DNA from 2 places in the Clostridium chromiireducens genome. Region 2 is predicted to be linked to the other one. Evidence: predicted binding sites of a transcription regulator. Region 2 holds the regulator's gene; the other holds the start of a gene.
What was found. Region 2 encodes Rex, which represses fermentation and respiration genes when NADH is low (regulators of the CRP and FNR family bind a similar motif). Its sites were predicted from a motif close to ATTGTTAANNNNTTAACAAT; they were not measured.

Region 1: a site for Rex is predicted at 3,964-3,983, ahead of D2A34_RS18925 (glycerol dehydrogenase). Genes of this name have one in related genera too.

The regions. Positions count from the first base shown of each region.
Region 1 is NZ_QXDJ01000005.1:31,983-42,590, reverse strand. It holds gene D2A34_RS18945 (ABC transporter permease) at 1-169, opposite strand, end outside; gene D2A34_RS18940 (efflux RND transporter periplasmic adaptor subunit) at 190-1,524, opposite strand; gene D2A34_RS18935 (alpha/beta fold hydrolase) at 1,833-2,648, shown strand; gene D2A34_RS18930 (sensor histidine kinase) at 2,671-3,921, shown strand; gene D2A34_RS18925 (glycerol dehydrogenase) at 4,243-5,334, shown strand; gene D2A34_RS18920 (IS110 family RNA-guided transposase) at 5,779-6,975, shown strand; gene D2A34_RS18915 (LytTR family DNA-binding domain-containing protein) at 7,757-8,194, shown strand; gene D2A34_RS18910 (DUF3021 domain-containing protein) at 8,207-8,641, shown strand; gene rarD (EamA family transporter RarD) at 8,769-9,671, opposite strand; gene D2A34_RS18900 (methyl-accepting chemotaxis protein) at 10,027-10,608, opposite strand, start outside.
Region 2 is NZ_QXDJ01000006.1:186,684-197,291, reverse strand. It holds gene D2A34_RS21455 (acyl-CoA dehydrogenase) at 1-332, opposite strand, end outside; gene D2A34_RS21450 (short-chain-enoyl-CoA hydratase) at 418-1,203, opposite strand; gene D2A34_RS21445 (redox-sensing transcriptional repressor Rex) at 1,673-2,308, opposite strand; gene D2A34_RS21440 (zinc dependent phospholipase C family protein) at 2,727-3,308, opposite strand; gene D2A34_RS21435 (methyl-accepting chemotaxis protein) at 3,678-5,786, opposite strand; gene D2A34_RS21430 (mannose-1-phosphate guanylyltransferase) at 6,081-7,148, opposite strand; gene D2A34_RS21425 (ABC transporter ATP-binding protein) at 7,249-9,033, opposite strand; gene D2A34_RS21420 (ABC transporter ATP-binding protein) at 9,034-10,608, opposite strand, start outside.

The DNA of each region.
Region 1 (10,608 bases), on a different contig from region 2:
GCGGAGAATTATTTATTGTCTTATCGATTAAACTCTTTTGCAATCCATCAATTAGTGTACCTATAAAAACTTGAACTGACACTCCAATAGCGATTCCCAAAATAATAAAAAATGTCTGCAATTTGTTACTCATTAAAAACCTTACTGCAATTTTAAAAGGAAATCTCATAGTTTCTACCCTTTCTATGTTTATTTAGGATTTGATGAAGTTTTAGCTGAAGATCCTTGTATAACTAAATCTCCTTCTTTTAGATTCTCAGGTGGATTTAAGACATATTTTTCATTTTCATCTATTCCATTTGTAACTTCTGCATAGTATTCACTTTCTATACCTATATTGATGTATTTCCTTGTCACTATATTGTTAGGATCTACAGCAAATATGAATTTTTGTCCCTTTTCTTTATCCTCTTTTATACCATCAAATCTGACTGCAAGAGAATCTTTCTTTTCATTAAATATCAATTCTACATCTGCTTCATATCCACTTTTTATATCATCTCCTGGATTATCGATTGTAACAGTAACCTTTACTTTAGAATCTTGATTATCTGTGGAAGAATTTGTTTCAGCTTCTGCAAACTGTCCTATTTCTATAACTGTGCCACTATATGAATTTTCAGAACCTTTTATTTTGACATTTGCCTTTTGACCTATTTTAGCTTTCAATGCATCATATTGTTTTAAATTTACCACTACCTTGTATTTTGATACATCATCTACTATTATTTGATCTCCACTACTTGGATATTGATTTTCCTTAGCATCTACTTTGATAACCTTTCCATCTATATTTGAAGTAACTGTACAATCTTTAATTTTTTGCTTATAATTTTCCATATCTTTTTTGATTAATTCAATTTGATTCTTTTGATTAGCTATTTTGGTTTCACTGTTACTATTTGTCGCTTTTAATGAAGTTTCTGCATTTTCTAATGCATCTTCTGCACTCTTTACAGCAGTATATGAATCTTCCATATTCTTTTTTGAATCTTCATATTCATTTTTGCTTATGGCCCCGCTATTAAATAACTCCTCATTTTGTTTGAATTTCTTATTCGCATCATCATATTTTCTTTTAGCATTTTCCAAACTATAATTTGCCTGAGCTACAGAATTTTCTGAAGCACTTTTATCAGCTTCCACTCCTCCATTAAGCATTTGATTTAATGTTAACTCAGCGTTCTTTAAATTAATTTGTTGTTTTTCTAGCTCATTTTCCTCATCAGAACTATCAAATACAACCAAAACATCATCCTTTTTTACAGCTTGTCCCTCAGTTACCTGAACCTTTATTATTTTCTTCTTGTTATCTAATAAGATATTACTTCTGTAATTTGCTTCTATATTACCAGTAGCTATGGTGTTTTCAATGATTGTCTCTTTTACTGCATTTTCTATAGTTACTTCTTTTGCTTTAACCTTACTGTTTTTTATTCCATAACTTATACCAATTCCAGCTAGAAGAATTATAGAAACTGCGCCTATTAATATTTTCTTGTTTAAAAATACGTTCTTATCCACGCCCTCGTTACCTCATTTCACTATAAATTATTTATAAAACAGTTTATTAATAATTATTATTATATAATAAATTATATATTTATTCAATCTAATCATATTTCTTGTTTGCTTTCAGTAAGTATCATGTGACTTTCCTTTTGATTCTATGATTATGGCTTTAAATTAAATATCATAATGTAAATCTCCAAAAGTATGGTTATTTATATGATAGTAGAACTAAATATGTGAAATATTTGGAAAATTGTGCTATAATTAAGTATAAGTTAACAAATTATCGACTTATAATGCTTTACGGGGGGGAATTCCAAATGAAAAATATTTTCTTAAGGAATAATGTTAATGTAATCGGAGAAGGGACAAAAACTATTGTTTTTGGTCATGGATTTGGCTGTGATCAAAATATATGGCAGTTTATGACACCTTATTTTCAAAAAGACCACCGCATGATCTTATTCGATTATGTTGGATCTGGTAAATCGGACCTTAAAGCATATAATATAGAGCGCTATAAAGATCTTCGTGGATATGCTCAGGATCTTCTTGAAGTCATTGAAGCTTCAAAGAGTGATTCCATTATTTTTATCGGACATTCTGTAAGTGCAATGATTGGTCTAATTGCATCCATTGAAAAACCTGAATTATTTGAGGCGGTGGTAATGATTGGTCCTTCACCTCGATATATTAACGAATTGCCTGATTATTATGGAGGCTTTAATGATAATGATATAAAAGAGTTGATTAATCTAATGGAAGTAAATTATGTTGGATGGGCAAGTTTGAATGCTGCTGCACTTATGAATAATCCAGATAGACCAATGTTAGCTCAACATTTAAAAAAAATTTTTACTCAAGAGGACCCAGTAATTATGAGAAATTTTGCAGAAGCAACCTTTTTCTCTGATCACAGAAAAGACTTACCCAATGCCACAGTACCTACTTTAATCGTTCAATGCGCGGAGGATAGTATAGTTCCAATAGAGGTTGCAAACTATTTAAATAGTAATATAAAGAATAGTAAGCTTGAAGTAATTGGTGCAAAAGGTCATTATCCCAACTTAAGTGAACCAAAAGAAACATCTCAGTTAATAATAGAGTATCTTTCTTCACTAAAGGTTATTAAATAAATGACAAAAAGGATGTGAGTTAATGCATTGTAATGTAGATAAAAGTCCTTGTGGATATCTTTTACTAACTACTCAAGGATATATAAAAGATGCAAATGAAGCATTTTGTAAAATGATAGATTATGATTGTAATGAATTATTGGATAAGCATATTGAATCTTTTTTACCCACCGCAAGTAAAATAATATTTCATTCACTCTTTCTTCTTCAACTTCAATTTGATATCAGCGTTGATGAAGTATATCTAACTTTTAAAACTAAAGATGAAACGACTATACCTATTTTATTAATGGGAAATAAAGAAACATACAATGGTGATGAATTTATTAATTGTTTTGTAATAAAAATGTTCAAACGTAATGACTCTGAAAAAGAACTTAGACATATAAAAATGGAGCTTGAAGATGCTTATAAAATTAAAAGTGCAGCCTTAGAAGAGTCACATAAAAAGTTATTACAGTTAGAAAAAGAAAAAAATGCATCCCTTGAAAAATCTCTGAAAATGAAAAATGAATTTTTATCAATTATTTCTCATGAATTTAAGACTCCCATTAATGTAATTACTTCTGCTATTCAGACCATGAATCTGATTTGCAGGGATGAGATATCAGAAAAGATGGAAAGATATATTAAGATGATAGATAAAAATACACTTAGACAATTAAGACTTGTTAATAATCTTCTAGATATTACTCGTGCTAATTCTGATTCTATAAAAGTACATAAGAAAAATATAGATATATTTTATCTTACAAAATCCATTGTAAACTCTGTTAATACGTATGCTTCGGGAAAGGATGTTTCAGTAACCTTTATATCTTCATTTAGTAAAAAAATAATAGGACTAGATGATGATAAATATGAGCGTATACTTTTGAATCTTATTTCTAATGCTATTAAATTTTCATATGAAAGCAAGTTAATTACTGTAAAAATGCGAACTGTAAAAAATAATATACGTATTGAAGTCATTGATAAAGGAATAGGCATTCCAGAAGATAAAATCCATTATATTTTTGGTAGATTTGGACAAGTTGATAGTTCTCTTTCACGATATGCAGAAGGTGCTGGAATTGGTCTATCACTTGTAAAAGAATTTGCCGAGGCCTTAGGTGGAAGTATATCAGTTAAAAGCAAACTCGGTAAAGGCAGTACCTTTACTCTAATGCTTCCTAATGAGAAGCTTATTGAGGATAATAATAAAACCACGGAACTGCTTGATAATCACCTTTTTAATTCAATTAATCTTGAGTTTTCTGATATCTACTTATAGATTCCTATTGACGCGCGATTATTACAGAATATATATCAATAAATTCTTATAAATTTCATAATAAAAAGCATGTATATAAATTAGGTTGCTTAGGCTTTTTTAAACTGTCCTTGACAAAGGATACATTTTATTTATCCTTATTTATACATGCTTTCATTAATATTTCTTCACCTTATAATCTTATATTATAAATGTACAATAACCTAAAACAAGAGCTTATATTTAACATACAGTAACTTTACCATAATATTTTAAAGTGCTATAATTAATGTAATAATAGTAAAATAAATGCTATTAAAAGATATATAAGGGGGAGTTTTTATGGCAAAAATTATGATTGCACCAAGTAAATATATACAAGGTAATGGAGAATTAGCAAATATTGCACAATACGTATCTATACTTGGTGAAAAAGCATTATGCTTAATTAGTGAAAGTGGGTTAAAAAGAGTAAAAGATACTATTGATAAAAGTTTTGAAGAAAAAAGTATTGCTGTAGAATATGATTCATTTAATGGCGAATGCAGCATTACTGAAGTAAATCGTATCATCAAAATTTGTGATGAAAATCAAGTAACCGTTCTCATTGGTATTGGTGGCGGAAAAATCATTGATACTATTAAAGCAGTTGGATATTATAAAAATCTTCCTGTTGTAATTGTACCTACCATAGCTGCCACAGATGCTCCATGCAGTGCTTTATCAGTTTTATATACTGATGATGGTGTCTTTGATAAATACTTATTCTTAAAACAAAATCCTAATGTGGTTTTAGTTGATACTGGTATTATTGCTAAAGCCCCAGTTCGTCTTTTAGTATCTGGTATGGGTGATGCTTTAGCAACATATTTTGAGGCAAGAGCTTGTGAAAAATCAAACGCTGGAACATGTGCTTTTGGTACCACTACTATTACAGCTCAAGCATTAGCTAGATTATGCTACGATACATTAATTACTGAAGGATATAAAGCAAAACTCGCTGTAGAAGAAGGCGTTTGCACAAAATCAGTAGAAAAAATAGTTGAAGCTAATACTCTTCTTAGTGGTCTTGGTTTTGAAAGCGGTGGTATTGCAGCTGCTCATGCTATTCATAATGGATTAACTGTATTGCCACAATGCCATCATATGTATCATGGTGAAAAAGTTGCATTTGGTACATTAGCTCAATTAGTACTTGAAAATGCTCCAATGGAAGAAATCGAGGAAGTATTAGATTTCTGTAATAGTGTAGGCCTTCCTGTCACTTTAAAACAATTAGGTATTAACGAAATTAAGCCAGAAGAAATCATGGAAGTAGCAAAGGTAGCTACTGCAAAAGAAGATACTGCGCATAATATGCCTTTTGAAGTTACTCCAGAAGATGTTTATGCCGCTATTCTAACAGCAAACAAATTAGGACAAGAATACGTGTAAATATAACTTAGACTTATGCATATACCCAACCGAAAGAGAAGCTACTCGTTTACTCGGTTGCTAGAGAAAATGGTTGTGGATTTCTAACAGTAAAAGTTGCACCAGTCCTGCTTGCTCCTTAGGCAAGCTAATGACAAGCAGGACTGGAACAACTTTTACTGAAGAAATACCTACAACCATTTTGGTACTGTATATAGTGTAAATACTACCCAAGAAATAAGGTTAGTATTTGCACTTATTTTATTTATAATTAAGGGAGTAATTGGTCTGACGACAGCTATTTTGGATTAATAACATCCGTTTGAGAAACTGTCAGCCATCCTTTATTATAAAAATTCGATTAAGCAGGTTGAAACCTTAGAGGCTTTCGTGTAACTAACCAAAATGAATTCTAATAAGTGTAGATGGGTACAATTACGAAAAAAATATATCTGGAGGTCACTTATGATAAGTGTAGGAATTGATGTATCAAAAGAAAAAAGTACAGTATGTATATTGAAACCATGCGGCGAGATTGTTAAATCTCCATATGAGGTTACTCATACAGAAAATCATCTATTGGAATTAACATCATTGATAAAATGTTTTAATGAAGAAGTAAGAGTCGTAATGGAAGCGACAGGAACTTATCATTTGCCAGTACTTAGTTTTCTTAAAGAGCATGGTATTTTTGTAACTATTATTAATCCACTAGTAATGAAAAAATATGCAAGTATAGTTCTTAGAAAAGGAAAAACAGATAAGTTAGATGCTATAAAGATTGCTAGCTATGGAATAGATAACTGGTTTCATTTAGTTAACTATGAATCAAGTGAAGATGTTTATAATGAACTACGTCTTCTTGGAAGACAATACAGTCACTACATAAAACTCAGGGTAGAAAGTAAATTATCATTAACTTCAATGCTTGACCATACAATGCCAGGAATTAAAAAAATGCTACAAAATCGATCTGATAAACCCGAAAAAGATAAATTAAATGATTTCGTTGAAGAATACTGGCACTATGATAACATTGCAGTAAAAAGTAAGGAACAGTTTATTAATAGTTATAAAAATTGGGCAAAAAAGAAGGGATACCAACAAAGCGAAGCGAAAGCCATAAAGATATATGACTTGGCTCAACAAGGAATCCCTACTCTATCTTCCAATGCCCCATCGACCAAAATGTTAGTATTGGAAGCTGTTAGAGTTCTTCGTGAAGTAGATAAAACTCTTGCATTGATTTTATCACAAATGCAAGAATTAGCAAAGTCTCTAAAGGAGTATGCTGTTGTTCGTGAAATGGGTGGAGTAGGTGACATTATTGCACCAAGACTAATAGCAGAAATAGGCGATATCAGAAGATTTCATAGCGGAAAAGCTTTAATAGCATATGCAGGCATTGATGCGCCACCATATCAATCAGGGCAATTTAACGGAACGCGAAGGAGAATATCTAAGAGAGGTTCTGCTACATTAAGAAAAACTGGATTTGAAATAATGAAATATTTAAAAATTAATAAACCTGAGAGTAATTCAGTATATTTATTTATACTAAAAAAAGAGGCGGAAGGAAAAGCTTCAAAAGTAGCAAAAATTGCTGGATTAAATAAATTTTTAAGAATATATTATGCTAGAATAAAAGAAGTATATAAATAGAATCTAATTTAATAATCGGAAGCTTGGACCAGAAAAATAGCTGGTCTAATTAGTATGCAATAAAATATAAAAAATAATTAAAAAACCTGCTATAAAAAGTATTGACTTTCATTAGCAGGTTTCTCAATGCAACACTGCGTAAAAGAGTACCTTCTCTTTCTGGTATGGTATATATTTCAAGGCATAAATTAAACTTATAATTAGTTTATCTATTTATATATCCAATTCAAGAGTTTTACATATACATTATTAAAAACATGATGAACTCGGAAAATTATTAAATGCATAAGTCTAATTTTTAAATTGTTTATCTGCATAGGGTTCCTCATCGATAATTAAACTTATGCTGTGATATATTCCCTAACTAGAAATCAATGATATTCTTTTGTGTAGTGTTTCATCTGGAATTTTGATGGCTGTGGTTCTTAGATTGGAAGTTGTTCAAAAGTGCTAGTTCAATGCTTAAGTGAGAATCCAAATCTTGCATTTGGTCCTTCGAACTTACTCAGCGAACAAATGTGAGTCGAGTTTCCTCTTTTGAGGCTAGCACTTTTGGTGCAACTTCCAATCTTAGAACTACCCATCAAAATTCCTTAGAAACCGAAACAAACGAATATCATTGATTTCGGTGGAAATACACATAAGTTCGATTATCATTGCAGAACCCTTGTATCAAAAAATGCATCTTACCGAGCTAGATTTACAGCTTACATCAGAGCTGTTGAATAGTCTAAATTGCTGACATATACTATAGATATAGGAAGTAAGGAGGGCCGTAGAGATGAAAATTAGTATAGAAAATATCCCTGCTGGATCTGAACCAGAAATAATAATAAAATGTAACGAGCCTGACGAATCGTTGCTGCAACTGATTTATTCAATTAAATCATCTTCAAAAAAACTTATTGGATTTACAGACTTACAGATGCATATTATTAATCCTAAAGATGTATTCTATTTTGAATCTGTGGATAATAAAGTCTTTATCTATTGTAAACAAAAGATTTTCCAATCTAGACTTAAGCTCTACGAAATTGAGTTAGAATATGAGAATAGTGATTTTTTTAGAGCATCAAAATCAACAATTATTAATATTTCTAAAATAGAATCTGTTATCCCAGTTTTCTATGGTAAATTTGAAGCATTGCTACAAAATGGAGAAAAAATATTCATCTCTAGACAATATGTCCCTGTTTTTAAAAAGAAGTTAGGATTATGAGGAGGTTATACAATGAAATTTATTAGTTATTTCAAAAATTCTTTAAAAGATTTCTTTATATCTAGCGGATTCTTAATGGTCATCATCACAATGCTTTCAGGAATTTATTCCGAAGAAACAATTAGAACTTCACTACTTTTTCAGATTATGTTATTTTCCTTAGCATATGTATTTTTAAAATTAGCCTTTATGAATAAAAATGGGATGAGTAAAAAAGTTCAATTAATCATTTTTAATGTTTGCTTAACCCTCTCAGAACTAATGATATTATTATGGTTGTTGTTTTTTAGTCCAGGTAAAGCTATGAATATTGAATTAATTCTAATATATATCTTTGCACTAATTATAGTAAAAGTTTCAGTTTATACAATGATGAGTATAAATGGAGAAAAAGAAGCCAAACTTATAAACGAAAAACTAATAAAATACAAAAATCAGAAATATTAATTTTTATAAATACAAATGTGGTATCCAATATAACTTCTAATCATTTTGAATACCACATTTTAGTTTTTAATATTATATAACTCTTCTCCATTTAATCACTTTATCTAGTCATAAGTTTGATTAGCAATCAGCTAATCTGCTCTATATTTTTCGGACTTTTAACTAAACTTATTTGTGAAAAAGAATATACTATTAGTGCTGCCCATATAAAACAAAATGCTATCATATCTACTGTAGTAAAACCTTCATTATATACAAAAACTCCTATAATCAAGCTTATAGTTGGTGAAATATACTGTGTGAAACCAATTAATGATAATGGCAGCCTTCTAGCACTACTTGCAAAAAGCAGAAGCGGAATAGCTGTAACTACACCAGCGCCTATAAGTAAAAGAATTACGAGTGTCCCTTCTGTCTTAAAAGCTCCAAGTCCACTAACATGCCTTGATACTATGTAAGCTGTTGCAACTGGTGTAAGCATAGCTGTTTCAAGCGTTAATCCAACTATAGAATTAGCTTTAACTGATTTCTTGATCGCACCGTATAGTCCAAAGGAAATAGCTAATCCTAAAGAAATCCACGGAACTTTACCATATTGCACGGTTTTTACTATTACACCGATAGATGCTATAGTAAGTGCTGCCCCTGTCCAATAACTGAGCTTTTCCTTAAAGATTATAACGCCCAAGGCTACTGCGAGTAATGGATTTATATAATATCCAAGGCTTGCATCTACAATTCTATCTGAATTAACAGCCCAAATATATAGTCCCCAGTTAATCGCAATTAGAATTGATGCAATAAAAATATAAAACATCTGTTTCTTGTCCTTAGCTATAAGCTTTAATTCACTCCATTGTTTAGTTACCATAATAATTAAAATTGTGAATACAAAGGCCCATACAATTCTATTAGATAATATCTCTATTGAAGATACACTACTTATAAATTTCCAGTATACAGGCAAAATACCCCATAATATATATGCAGTTACTGCATATATTACACCTGTAGTTTTATCGTTACGCATTTATTTTTCCTCTTTTCTTTTTTCTAATGATAAACTCTAAGTATATTCTAACATAAAAATAAGAACTTATATTGCATAAACTCTACAGATACTGCTTTTTTATATTTACAAATAAAAAACAGATAGTAAATATTTCTTTCTACTATCTGTTTTTTATAAATGTTTAAATATATAATCTGTAAATTATCCTTGGGAGTTTACGTTGTTAATGTGTAATCTTATATTAACATATATATCTAATTAATACAAGACTATTTTTATCTGATTTATCTGCTTTTTGTTAAATTAAAGGATTTTAATAAAAAAATTTCAACCAATACAAAAATGCAGTGGTTGAAATTCACTTTCTTTTTAATTATATTTTAAATTTTTCAACTATTTCACTAAGATTTTTAACAATTTCTGATTGTTTATGTGCAGTAATTGCTACTGCTTCTATAGCCATTGTTGTTCCACTCATTCTCTCTTTTATATTTTCTGCTTGTTCTCCTGACTTTTGTGAATCCTCAGCCACATTTTGAATTGCTTCACTTACTTGCCCAACTGTAGCTGTAATTTCTTCAGACATTGAGGCAATTTCTTCAGACATTTTGCTTACAATATCTGAATCATTATAATACTGGATACCTGTTTCACCATAAGCATTTAATTGTTCATCTACCTTTGTATTTATAAATTCCAGTATATCGCTGCCTGTATCAATACTGGTTTTAAATGCCTCTTGAACTTTAACTATTGTTTCTTGGATATTAATTACTGCCTGAGCTGATTGCTCTGCAAGTGTTCTAACTTCTTCTGCTACTACTGCAAAACCTTTTCCCTGTTCCCCAGCCCTAGCTGCTTCTATTGCAGCATTTAAAGCAAGTAAATTGGTCTGTTCTGCTATCTCCCCAATGGTATCTGCCATAACTTTTATACTGTCTACCACTTTTTCATC
Region 2 (10,608 bases):
AAATATTTTTCTCTTTGAGCTGGAGTACCGTTTTCGTTAATTACTGACGCGCATAATGATGTATGAGCTGAAAGTATAACTCCTGTAGTACCACAAACTTTTGATAATTCTTCTACAGCTATTATGTATGAAAGAACATCTCCGCCTGCTCCACCAAATTCCTTAGCGAATGGGATACCCATTACTCCTAATTTAGCCATCTTTTCAACATTTTCCATAGGGAATCTTTCTGTCTCATCAATTTCAGCAGCTATTGGCTTAACTTCATTTACTGCGAATTCTCTGATCATTTGTTGTACTAATTGTTGTTCTCTAGTTAATTTGAAATTCATTAAATTACCCTCCTTGTTATTTAAACCTATTCGATAACAAACTATATATAAATCTCTAATAGATTTTTAGCTAATTCTCTAAAAATTATTTATTTTGAAAGTTTTTTTCTGCTCTTCTTTCTAAAAAAGCAGTCATCCCTTCTGTTTGGTCTTCTGTTGCAAAGCATTTACCGAAGTCTTCTGCTTCTATTAATATAGCTGCATCTATATCAACTTGCATTCCTCTATCAATAGCATCTTTGCAATATGCAACTGCTTTTGGAGCATTAGCTGCAATTTTATTAGCCATAGCTTTTGCTTCATCTATTAAGTTTTCTAATTCAACTATTTTATTTACTAAGCCTATTCTGTAAGCTTCTTCTGCATTTATGATGTCACAAGTGTATATTAATTCTTTAGCTTTTCCTGGTCCTACGATTCTAGCTAATCTTTGAGTTCCACCGAATCCTGGAGTTATTCCAAGTCCTGCTTCTGGTTGCCCAAATTTAGCTTTTACTGAAGCTATTCTAATATCACATGACATAGCAAGCTCGCATCCACCACCAAGAGCAAATCCTGATACAGCTGCAATAACTGGCTTATCCAATTTTTCTAATCTTCTGAAAACATTGTTTCCTAAGATTCCAAATTCTTTACCTTGTTCTTCGTTAAGATCTTTCATTTCTGCAATATCTGCTCCAGCAACAAAAGATTTTTCTCCTGCACCAGTTAATATAACTGCATATACATTACTGTCCTTTTCTAAGTCTTCTAAAACAGTGTCTAAATCCTTTAATGTCTCTGAATTTAACGCATTTAATGCTTTTGGTCTATTGATTGTCACAATAGCTAAATGTCCTTCTTTTTCAAGAATCACATTTTTTAATTCCATGTTAAGGTCCTCCTTCAAACTTGCTTATTTATTTTTTAAGTTTTCATACTATTTTTGATATTTTTAAACCTATTTGTTAATAATATAACAAATGAATTTAAAAAATATAAAGCTCTTAAGCCTTATCTAAAATTATAATATGTATTCAGATTATTTGCAATAAAATATTATGTTTTGAATGTAAGTTTTTAGTCTCTGTATTAAGGTATATAAAAAAATAACAAATCAGAATGCTGCTTATATACCATTTAGTGTTCTACACCCCTCATTATATCGTGATTCTCAAGGTAATGCGTTCAATTAAAACTATCTAAAGTATAATATTCACCAATCCAAAAATTCTCACTTATATTGAAATTAATCAGTATATTTACCTTAAAGGACGCGTATCAGGTAAATAACTATCTTAAAACATCTATGTATATACGGCATTCTTAATTTGTTATATTATTTCATAAATATATATCTTCTACTGTTCACTCTCATTTAATAAATAAATTAATGTCAATAAACTTTCACTCAAATGTACATTTTCAACTTTAACATGATCTGGTACTATTAAATCCACTGGCGCAAAATTCCATATTCCTCTTACCCCTGCTTTTATTAACTCATCAGCAACACCTTGAGCATTTTTTCTTGGAACACAAATTATTCCTATATCAATCTTCTGTTCTTTTAAAACAGATGATATTTCATCTATATCCATTATTTCTACATCTCTTATTCTCATTCCTATCAGTTTAGGATTAGCATCAAAAATAGCTGATATTCTAAATCCCAAGTTTTCAAATCTTGAGTAATTCGAAACTGCTTGACCGATATTCCCTGCTCCTACTAACGCTGCTCTATATCCTCTACCTAATCCTAGTATAGAGCTTATCTGATTATATAACTCCTTTACATTATAACCATATCCTTGTTGTCCAAAATCTCCAAAACAATTTAAGTCTTGACGAATTTGTGATGCAGTGAATCCAATTTTTTCGCCTAATTCTTTTGATGAAATTCTATCCACATCATTTTTCATAAGTTCCTCAAGATATCTATGATATTTAGGCAATCTTTTAATTACTGCCATCGATATATTTTTATTCTTATCCATATCTATTTTTCTCCTACTCAATAATATTTTGACTGCTTAGGTTGCTTTATATAAAGTCAATATTCGCTTCAATTATAATATAGTATAAATTTTAACAATGTATACTACCATTTGCTATAAATTTAACATTAACTAACCACTATGATTTATAATTCTACCATACTTCTATATTTTTATGTCAAGGTTAATCAAATTATTTTAAAAAATTATAATAACTTTGGTATAAATTTATTAGTTAAAATAGACTATCTCAAAATTGCATTTAAGACAGCCTAAATTTCATTATGGTTCTAATTTATTTGCATTTATATTTATATGAAACTTCAGCCACCTTAATCCACTTTTTCAACAAAGTTTTTTCATAAAAATATCTCAAAATAACTATAATCATTTTGAGATATTTACTATATTTAAACCATTAAATCGCCTTACTCACTTTGTTATCATTAAAAAATACATTATCTAAAATCATATTAAGAATACTATCACAAACATAATACGAAAATGTCAAATCATTGTGGTAATCTATCATTCCATCATATTGTTCTTGCAATTGAAGTATAAATTCTTTTATATTATCTGGCTCAATATTGGTATTAATTATTCCTGTCTGCTTAAAACCCTTAGCAAACTTAGCTAATTTCTTTTCATATGACATATGATTTTTCACAGCACTTGTGCTTTTAAATTCCCATCTATAATAGTGTGGGGCACAAAAAAAATCACATAAAAAGTGACATATTACTCCAAGCTCCTCACTAAACTTCCCAATTGTCATATTATAATGAACATCTTCTAATGTTAGCGATGAAAGATATTTAATTTTATCAACTATCATATCTATACTTTCATTAAAGTAATGTTTTTTAAATTTATATTTAGGCGCACAGTCTGGCTTTACGTTCCCCCATATAAATCTTTTATTATTTATTAAATAAACACTCTTTGTATTAGCGTGTTTCAAAATATTCTCTGCCATAGTTTTGTGAGTATTAATCATCAAAACATGATCACATCCTCTACATTATAATTCTTATAAAATAAACCCTTTTAATTATTTAATATATTAATTATAATTTTTAAATTTAATTAAATTTTATGCTCTATATATATAATAATACCCAGAGTTAAAATGTACAACACCTTATTTATAACTTGAGGCAAGTATTATCTGTCGAAACGCCCAGTAATATCAAGCCTGATAATTAATTAAACTATATTGACAAATAAATTATTTTAACCATATTATAGTCAATTACAATATATATTTATTGATAAGATTCTTTAATTAGAATAAATTCACAACAAAAAAGTTGCCTTAATTTATACTTTAAAACAACTCTTTTTCTTATATTTATATGTTACTCCTCTATATTTTAAATATTGATACTACTTCTAATAATTTATCTGCACATTCTTTTGTCTTTTGTGTTTGTCCTACAACTTCTTCTGTTAAATTAACTACCTCATTTGACTTATTTGCAATTAAAGTTGTTCCTGTAGCACCTTCATTGGTTGCCTCTGCTACTTCATCAATAGCTGTTATAATATCTCCTGTAGAGTTGATTAGTTCATCTGATATTTCACCTATAACACTAACTAATTCATTAAATACAATAGCATCATTTCTGTATTGTTCCCCTGTGTCTACAAGTTTATTATAATCTTTCATCACTTGAGTTCCAATAAAATCAATTACTTCATTTGATGTTCCTTTGAGGTCATTCACAGCCATAACGACTTCTTTATTTATCTGCTGTATTTCTATTGTAGTTTCTTTTGAAGTTTCAGCAAGTTTCCTTATTTCATCTGCTACAACAGCAAATCCTTTACCAGCTTCCCCTGCTCTTGCTGATTCTATAGCTGCATTTAATGCTAGCAAATTCGTTTGCTCAGTTATTTCTAATATCTTAGCTGTTAATTCATTTATTTTATCTACCGCTCTAGATTTCTCTACAGCAACACTTAAGCTTTCTCTCATTTTCGAAGTTATACTGCTAGATTGTTCTCTTGATTGCAACGCATTAGTTTTTAATTTTTTAGCTCTTTCTTCAATTTCCTTTGCAGTTACCTCTCCACTTTCAATGCTTAATTCCATAGTCTTTATTATGGATTTCATATTGGTTGATGAAGCATTTACTTCCTCTGTAGATGCTGCTGTTTCCTCCATGCTTGCAGATAACTCTTCCGTTGTTGCAGATACATCTGAAATTTTGTTATTTAAATCTTCTATTTTCCCTTGTGTAAACTCTATTGAATCTAAAACAATGCTACATTCACCTTTAATACCAGATATTATACTCCTTAATGATTTTTTCATTTCATCAATAGATTTAAACATTTTTCCTATTTCATCTTCTCTATCCATATATTTTTTATCAAGTTCTATTGTAAGATCTCCCTTTGCCAGTAACTCCATCTGTATTTGGGCATATCTTACCCCTTTTATCATTCTATTAATTACAATATGTATTACAAAAATAACAACTAATAATGACGCAATTGCTATAATTAAGATAACATTGAATATCTTATTGTAGCTCTCTAATATTTTCTCTTTTGGAATTTGACTACACAGGATCCAATTAGTATTCGTATTTTCCAAGTTAACTGGATATGCTACCATTAAAACTTCTTGTCCCTTTTTCACTGAAGTTCCATAAGTATAAAAAGCTTTACCTTGTGAAGTTTCACTTATAATTTTCGCCCAAACATCATTATTTTGTTTTGCATCTTTCATCTTTAAACTTGGATCTTCACCACTTGCTACATAAATACCTTTATTTGATATTAACTCAACTGTACCTCCAAGTGGTGTTTTCTCTAGCACAATATTTTCCAACGTGTCAAGCTTATAATCTATAGATATTACTCCTAAAAACTTCCCATTATCACCTAATATAGGCATTGCTAAAGATATCATTGAGATATCTTTCCCGTTAACATTATACACTGTTGGTTCAGTAATATAAGTCCCCTTTAACTCCTTCGGTCTATTATACCATGTCATATCTGTCTGTTCATCATATGCTGGTGCTACTACGATATGATCTCCATCCCTGCTTGCATATGGTATGAACTTTCCATCCTCCGCAAATTCTTTTTTACCTTTGTAGTAATCATCTTTTCCATCGAAATCATTAGTTTCAAATGCAACAGTTACTCCGAAGATTTGTGGATCTGTTTCTAGTATCTCCTTTTGCATCTCAATAACTAAGTCTCTATTTTGTGAATTAAGCTTTATTTCATTAATTAGCGAACCCCTTAAATCCTTACCTATTGTTTCTAACTTTTCAAAGTTAGACTTAATCTGTGTTGCATAGGATAAAGATATTTCTTTAGCTAAAGTTTCACTATCAGTTACACTTTTAGATTTTATTTGTACCAAAACACTTGTGAATACCCCTATATAACATAAGAGAATTATTGCTCCTATTATGATACTTATCTTCATTCCCAAGTTTAATTTTTTTATCATTAATTATATATCTCCCTTCATTTTATATATTAAATCCAAAAGATTCCAGGTGATAAATTAAAGCAAACATGACTTATCACTATATATAAATTGTTGTAATTAATTATATCATCGAAATCTCCTCAACTATAGCTTTTTATCCAATTTTCAAGTTTCTTCAACATTTTTAACCCGCCTCTAATTCGCTTTTAACATTTTTTAAATTAAATTTAACGCTTCACTCTTTTTCGCATTATCCAACAAAATAAGGCTATCCTAAAATATTTAAAATAATTTTAGAATAGCTTATCTTTACTATAGGAATTTATTATATTGTTGATTTTCGTTAAGTTTATTTAATAAATGTTTAATCTCTTGATCCTTATTTTTATCCATTACAAGTATAACATCACCAGCATCAACCACAACTAAATCCTTTATTCCGAATCCAATTATAAGATTCTTATCACCAAAAATCGAACAATTCTCACATTCATCAATATAAACATTTTGAGATATACTGTTATTTTTATCTGTATTTAACAATCGGCTTAAAGCACCAAAACTCCCCATATCATCCCAATTAAAATCACACTTTATTACATATGCTTTTCTTGTCCTTTGCATTACTCCGAAATCTATTGATATTCCATCTATGACTTCATATTGTTCCTCTATTGTTTTTTCTTCATTTTCCTCACCTAAGCTTTTATATATTTCCATTAATGATTTATGCAATTTAGGAAGATACTTTTCTATCTCTCTTAAAATAACATCCGCTCTAAATACAAACATTCCTGAATTCCATAAATAAGTGCCTTTTAGTATAAAATCTTTAGCTACTTCTGAGTTAGGCTTTTCAGTAAACCTTGCTATTTTATAAGTTGGTATAGTACCAGCAGTTCTTTCGCCCATTTCAATATAACCATACCCTGTTTCAGCTCTGCTAGGCTCAATTCCAAGTGTAACAATACATCTCCTCTTGTTTGCCATCTCAATTGCTTGGGATAACGTATCTATATAACTCTTCTCACCTTGAATATAGTGATCTGATGGTAATACAACCATAACTGCATTAGCATCTTGCTTCAATAGCTTTACTGCAGATAAACCTATGCACGTAGCAGTCTCCTTATTTGCAGGTTCTACAAAAATATTATCCTCTTTAATTCCTACAAGTTCATTTTTGACCTTCTCTTTATAGTCCATATTGGTCACAACATAAATATTATTTCTATCTATTAGCGGGATTATCCTATCAACAGTGTTAACTAAAAAGCTTTTATTGTTAATAAGCTTTAAAAATTGTTTTGGTTGATCGGCTCTTGATAGAGGATATAGTCTGCTGCCTTTACCTCCAGCTAAAATCAGCCCGTATATCACGCATTTTCAACTCCATGTAATGATACTAGTTCATTATATGTCAAAATATTGGTATGTGTGAGTCTATTACAAAAAGAACAACAATTTATTTAACCTAATTCTATACAGCTCTCACTATCTCATATTGTGCTGTAAAAAGTTCGTAGTATTCCCCCTTTACATCTATTAGTTCGTCGTGACTTCCTTGTTCTACGATTTGACCATCATTTATAACCATTATTCTAGTAGCATTTTTTATTGTTGATAATCTATGTGCAATAACAAATGATGTTCTTCCCTCAAGTAATTTATTTAATCCTTCCTGAAGTGCTTGTTCTGTTTTTGTATCTATACTTGAAGTTGCCTCATCTAAAATTAATATTTTAGGATCTGCAAGGAGTGCCCTTGCAAAAGAAATCAATTGTCTTTGACCAACAGATAATCTGCTTCCTCTTTCATTGACTTCAGTGTTATAACCATCTTTTAGATTGATAATAAAATCATGAGCTTTAACAGCCTTAGCTGCTCTTATTATTTCTTCATCAGTTGCATCTAATTTTCCATATTTTATATTTTCCAATATGGTTCCTGAGAAAATAAATGTATCTTGAAGCATTACTCCCATTTGTTTTCTTAAAGAATCTAAAGTTACATTTCTTATATTGTGGGCATCTACTAAAACTTCTCCAGAGGTCACATCATAAAATCTGCTTAAGAGATTTATAATTGTTGTCTTTCCTGCTCCTGTTGGTCCTACCAAGGCTATGGTCTCTCCTGGCTTTATCTCAAAAGATACATTTCTTAAGACTTCCCTATCTTCATCTTCATATTTAAATACTACATTTCTAAATTCAACAGACCCTTTAACTTCTGGAATATCATAAGCATCTGGCAAATTAGCTATAGTTACTGGTTCATCTAATGTCTCAAATATTCTTTCTAAATATGCCATTGCCATTATCAATGCATTATAGAAGTTAGAAATATTAACTATTGGATTCCAAAATCTCCATATGTACCCTACAAAAGCAATGAGGGTACCTATTGTTATCGATTCTCCTATTGAACGCACTCCTATTAAATATACCAACGAAACCGTAAATACAGATGTATTTTCTATCGCTGGCCAAAGCAGCAATTGGTATTTAACTGCGTTTATCCAAGTTCTTCTATTCTCATTACTTACTGTTTTGAACTTCTCTGCATTAACTTTTTCTCTAGCGAATGCTTGAGTAACCTTCATTCCACTTATACTTTCTTGTATATAAGCATTAAGATTTGATTGTTTATTACTATATATCTGGCTATTTCTTCTTTGAACCTTTACTAGTAAAGCTACTATTATTGCAAGGATAGGCATTCCAATCATACATACCATTGTTAATTTTGGACTTATAAACACCATAAATCCTATAATCACTAGGATACTAAATAAATCTGTTAACAGATTTATAAGCCCATTAGATAATAAATCACTTAATGCATTTACATAGTTAACCACTCTTACTAAAATTTTTCCATGTGGTCTGCTATCATAGTAAGAAAACGGGAGCTTTTGCAAATGATTAAATATATCTGATCTAATATTCTTAACTACTTCCTGTCCCACATAATTCATTGTTCTTATTCTATATCTCATACATAATGCACTTACCACTATGGTGATAAAGAATACTATACAAACTACAATGAGTCCTCTAACATCTTTATTAGGTATATTAGTATCCATGGCTATTTTTACCAAGTAAGGACCAAGTAGTGTGGATACGCTTGATATTAGCATCACAATAAGAGTTGTTATCATTTCTTTTTTATAAGGAACCACATAGTTTAATAGCCTTTTACAATATTCCCAGCTAAATGGCGTGCCTAATTCTTCATCAACATCATACTTATTTCTTGCCATCTATCCCACCTCCTTGCAGTCTTCATTATCTTCTTCATCTAAATAATCACCATATTGAGCTTTATATACTCCATAATAATGTCCCTTATTATCTAATAATTCCTTATGGGTTCCGCTTTCTACTATTCTTCCATCATCTAACACCAAAATCAAATCAGAATCTTTTATGGATGAAATTCTATGGGCTATTATAAAGCATGTCTTATCTTTATATATTGTATTTAAATTCTTTTGAATCATTGCTTCAGTTTCTACATCTAGAGCTGATGTTGTATCATCTAATATTAATATAGAAGGTTCTTTTATTATTGATCTTGCAAGTGTTATCCTTTGCTTTTGTCCCCCCGATAAACCTACGCCTCTTTCCCCAACTACCGTTTCATAGGAATCTGATAAATTTTGAATAAAATTATTTGCATCTGCCATCTCAGCCGCCCAATTTATTTTATTATTATCTATTTCTGATACTCCATAGCTAATATTTTCTTCTATTGTATTAGAAAATAAAAATACATCCTGCATTGATATTGAAATATTTTTTCTTAACCCCTGTAAGTTATATTTTCTAATATCTATTCCATCTATTAATATTTCTCCAGACGTTGCATCATAAAATCTCTCTATCAAATTTACTATTGTCGATTTTCCTGCGCCAGTTTGTCCAAAAATCGCAACTCTTTGTCCAGATTTTACTTTGAAATTTATATTCTTTAAAACTGGTTCATATCCATACTCAAAATTAACATTTCTAAATTCAATTTCACCTTTCAATTTCTTAGGTTTAATTCCTTCTTCAGGATTTTTTATCTTTGTTTCCTCATTAACTAATATTTTTATTTTTCTTGCTGCTGCAATGAATCTTTGAGCATCATTAATAAGCCATCCTACCATATTCATAGGGTTATTTATAGCCCAAATAAGACCATTAAACATTACTAATTCACCCATAGTTAACCTATCATTTATAACGAAGATCCCTCCTGCTAAAATCATAACAATTGTAAACATATTTGACAAAGCATTAAGTATAGACAAATACTTTTGCGCAACATTTGCAAGTTCCATATTAGCGTCCATATATGCCTTATTTCTTTCCTCAAACTTTAATATTTCATAATCTTCTTTTGCAAAGGCTTTCACTACTCTATTACCACTTATATTTTCTTGAACTACTGTATTTAGCTTCGAAAATTGTTCTCTTATTCCAAAGAATATTGGATTTGCCTGCTTCGCAAATCTGTATGCACAGTATGCTACAATAGGCGTCAATGCAAACATTAATAAAGTAAATTCTACACTAATAAAAAACATGCTAATTATTGCAAATATAAACACAGTAACATTTTCACAAATATTATATATAACCCAAGCAACAAAATGCCTTACTGCATCCATATCTCCAGTCATTCTTGCCATTATATCCCCAGTTCTTGTTTTGTTATAATAATCTAAATCCAATTCTTGCAGCTTACTATACATTTTTTGTCTAAGTTCAAATATTACATTTTGAGATACAAACTCAAATGCCATTTGGTAAGTATATCTAATAATTGCTTTTATAACAGTAACTGCGAC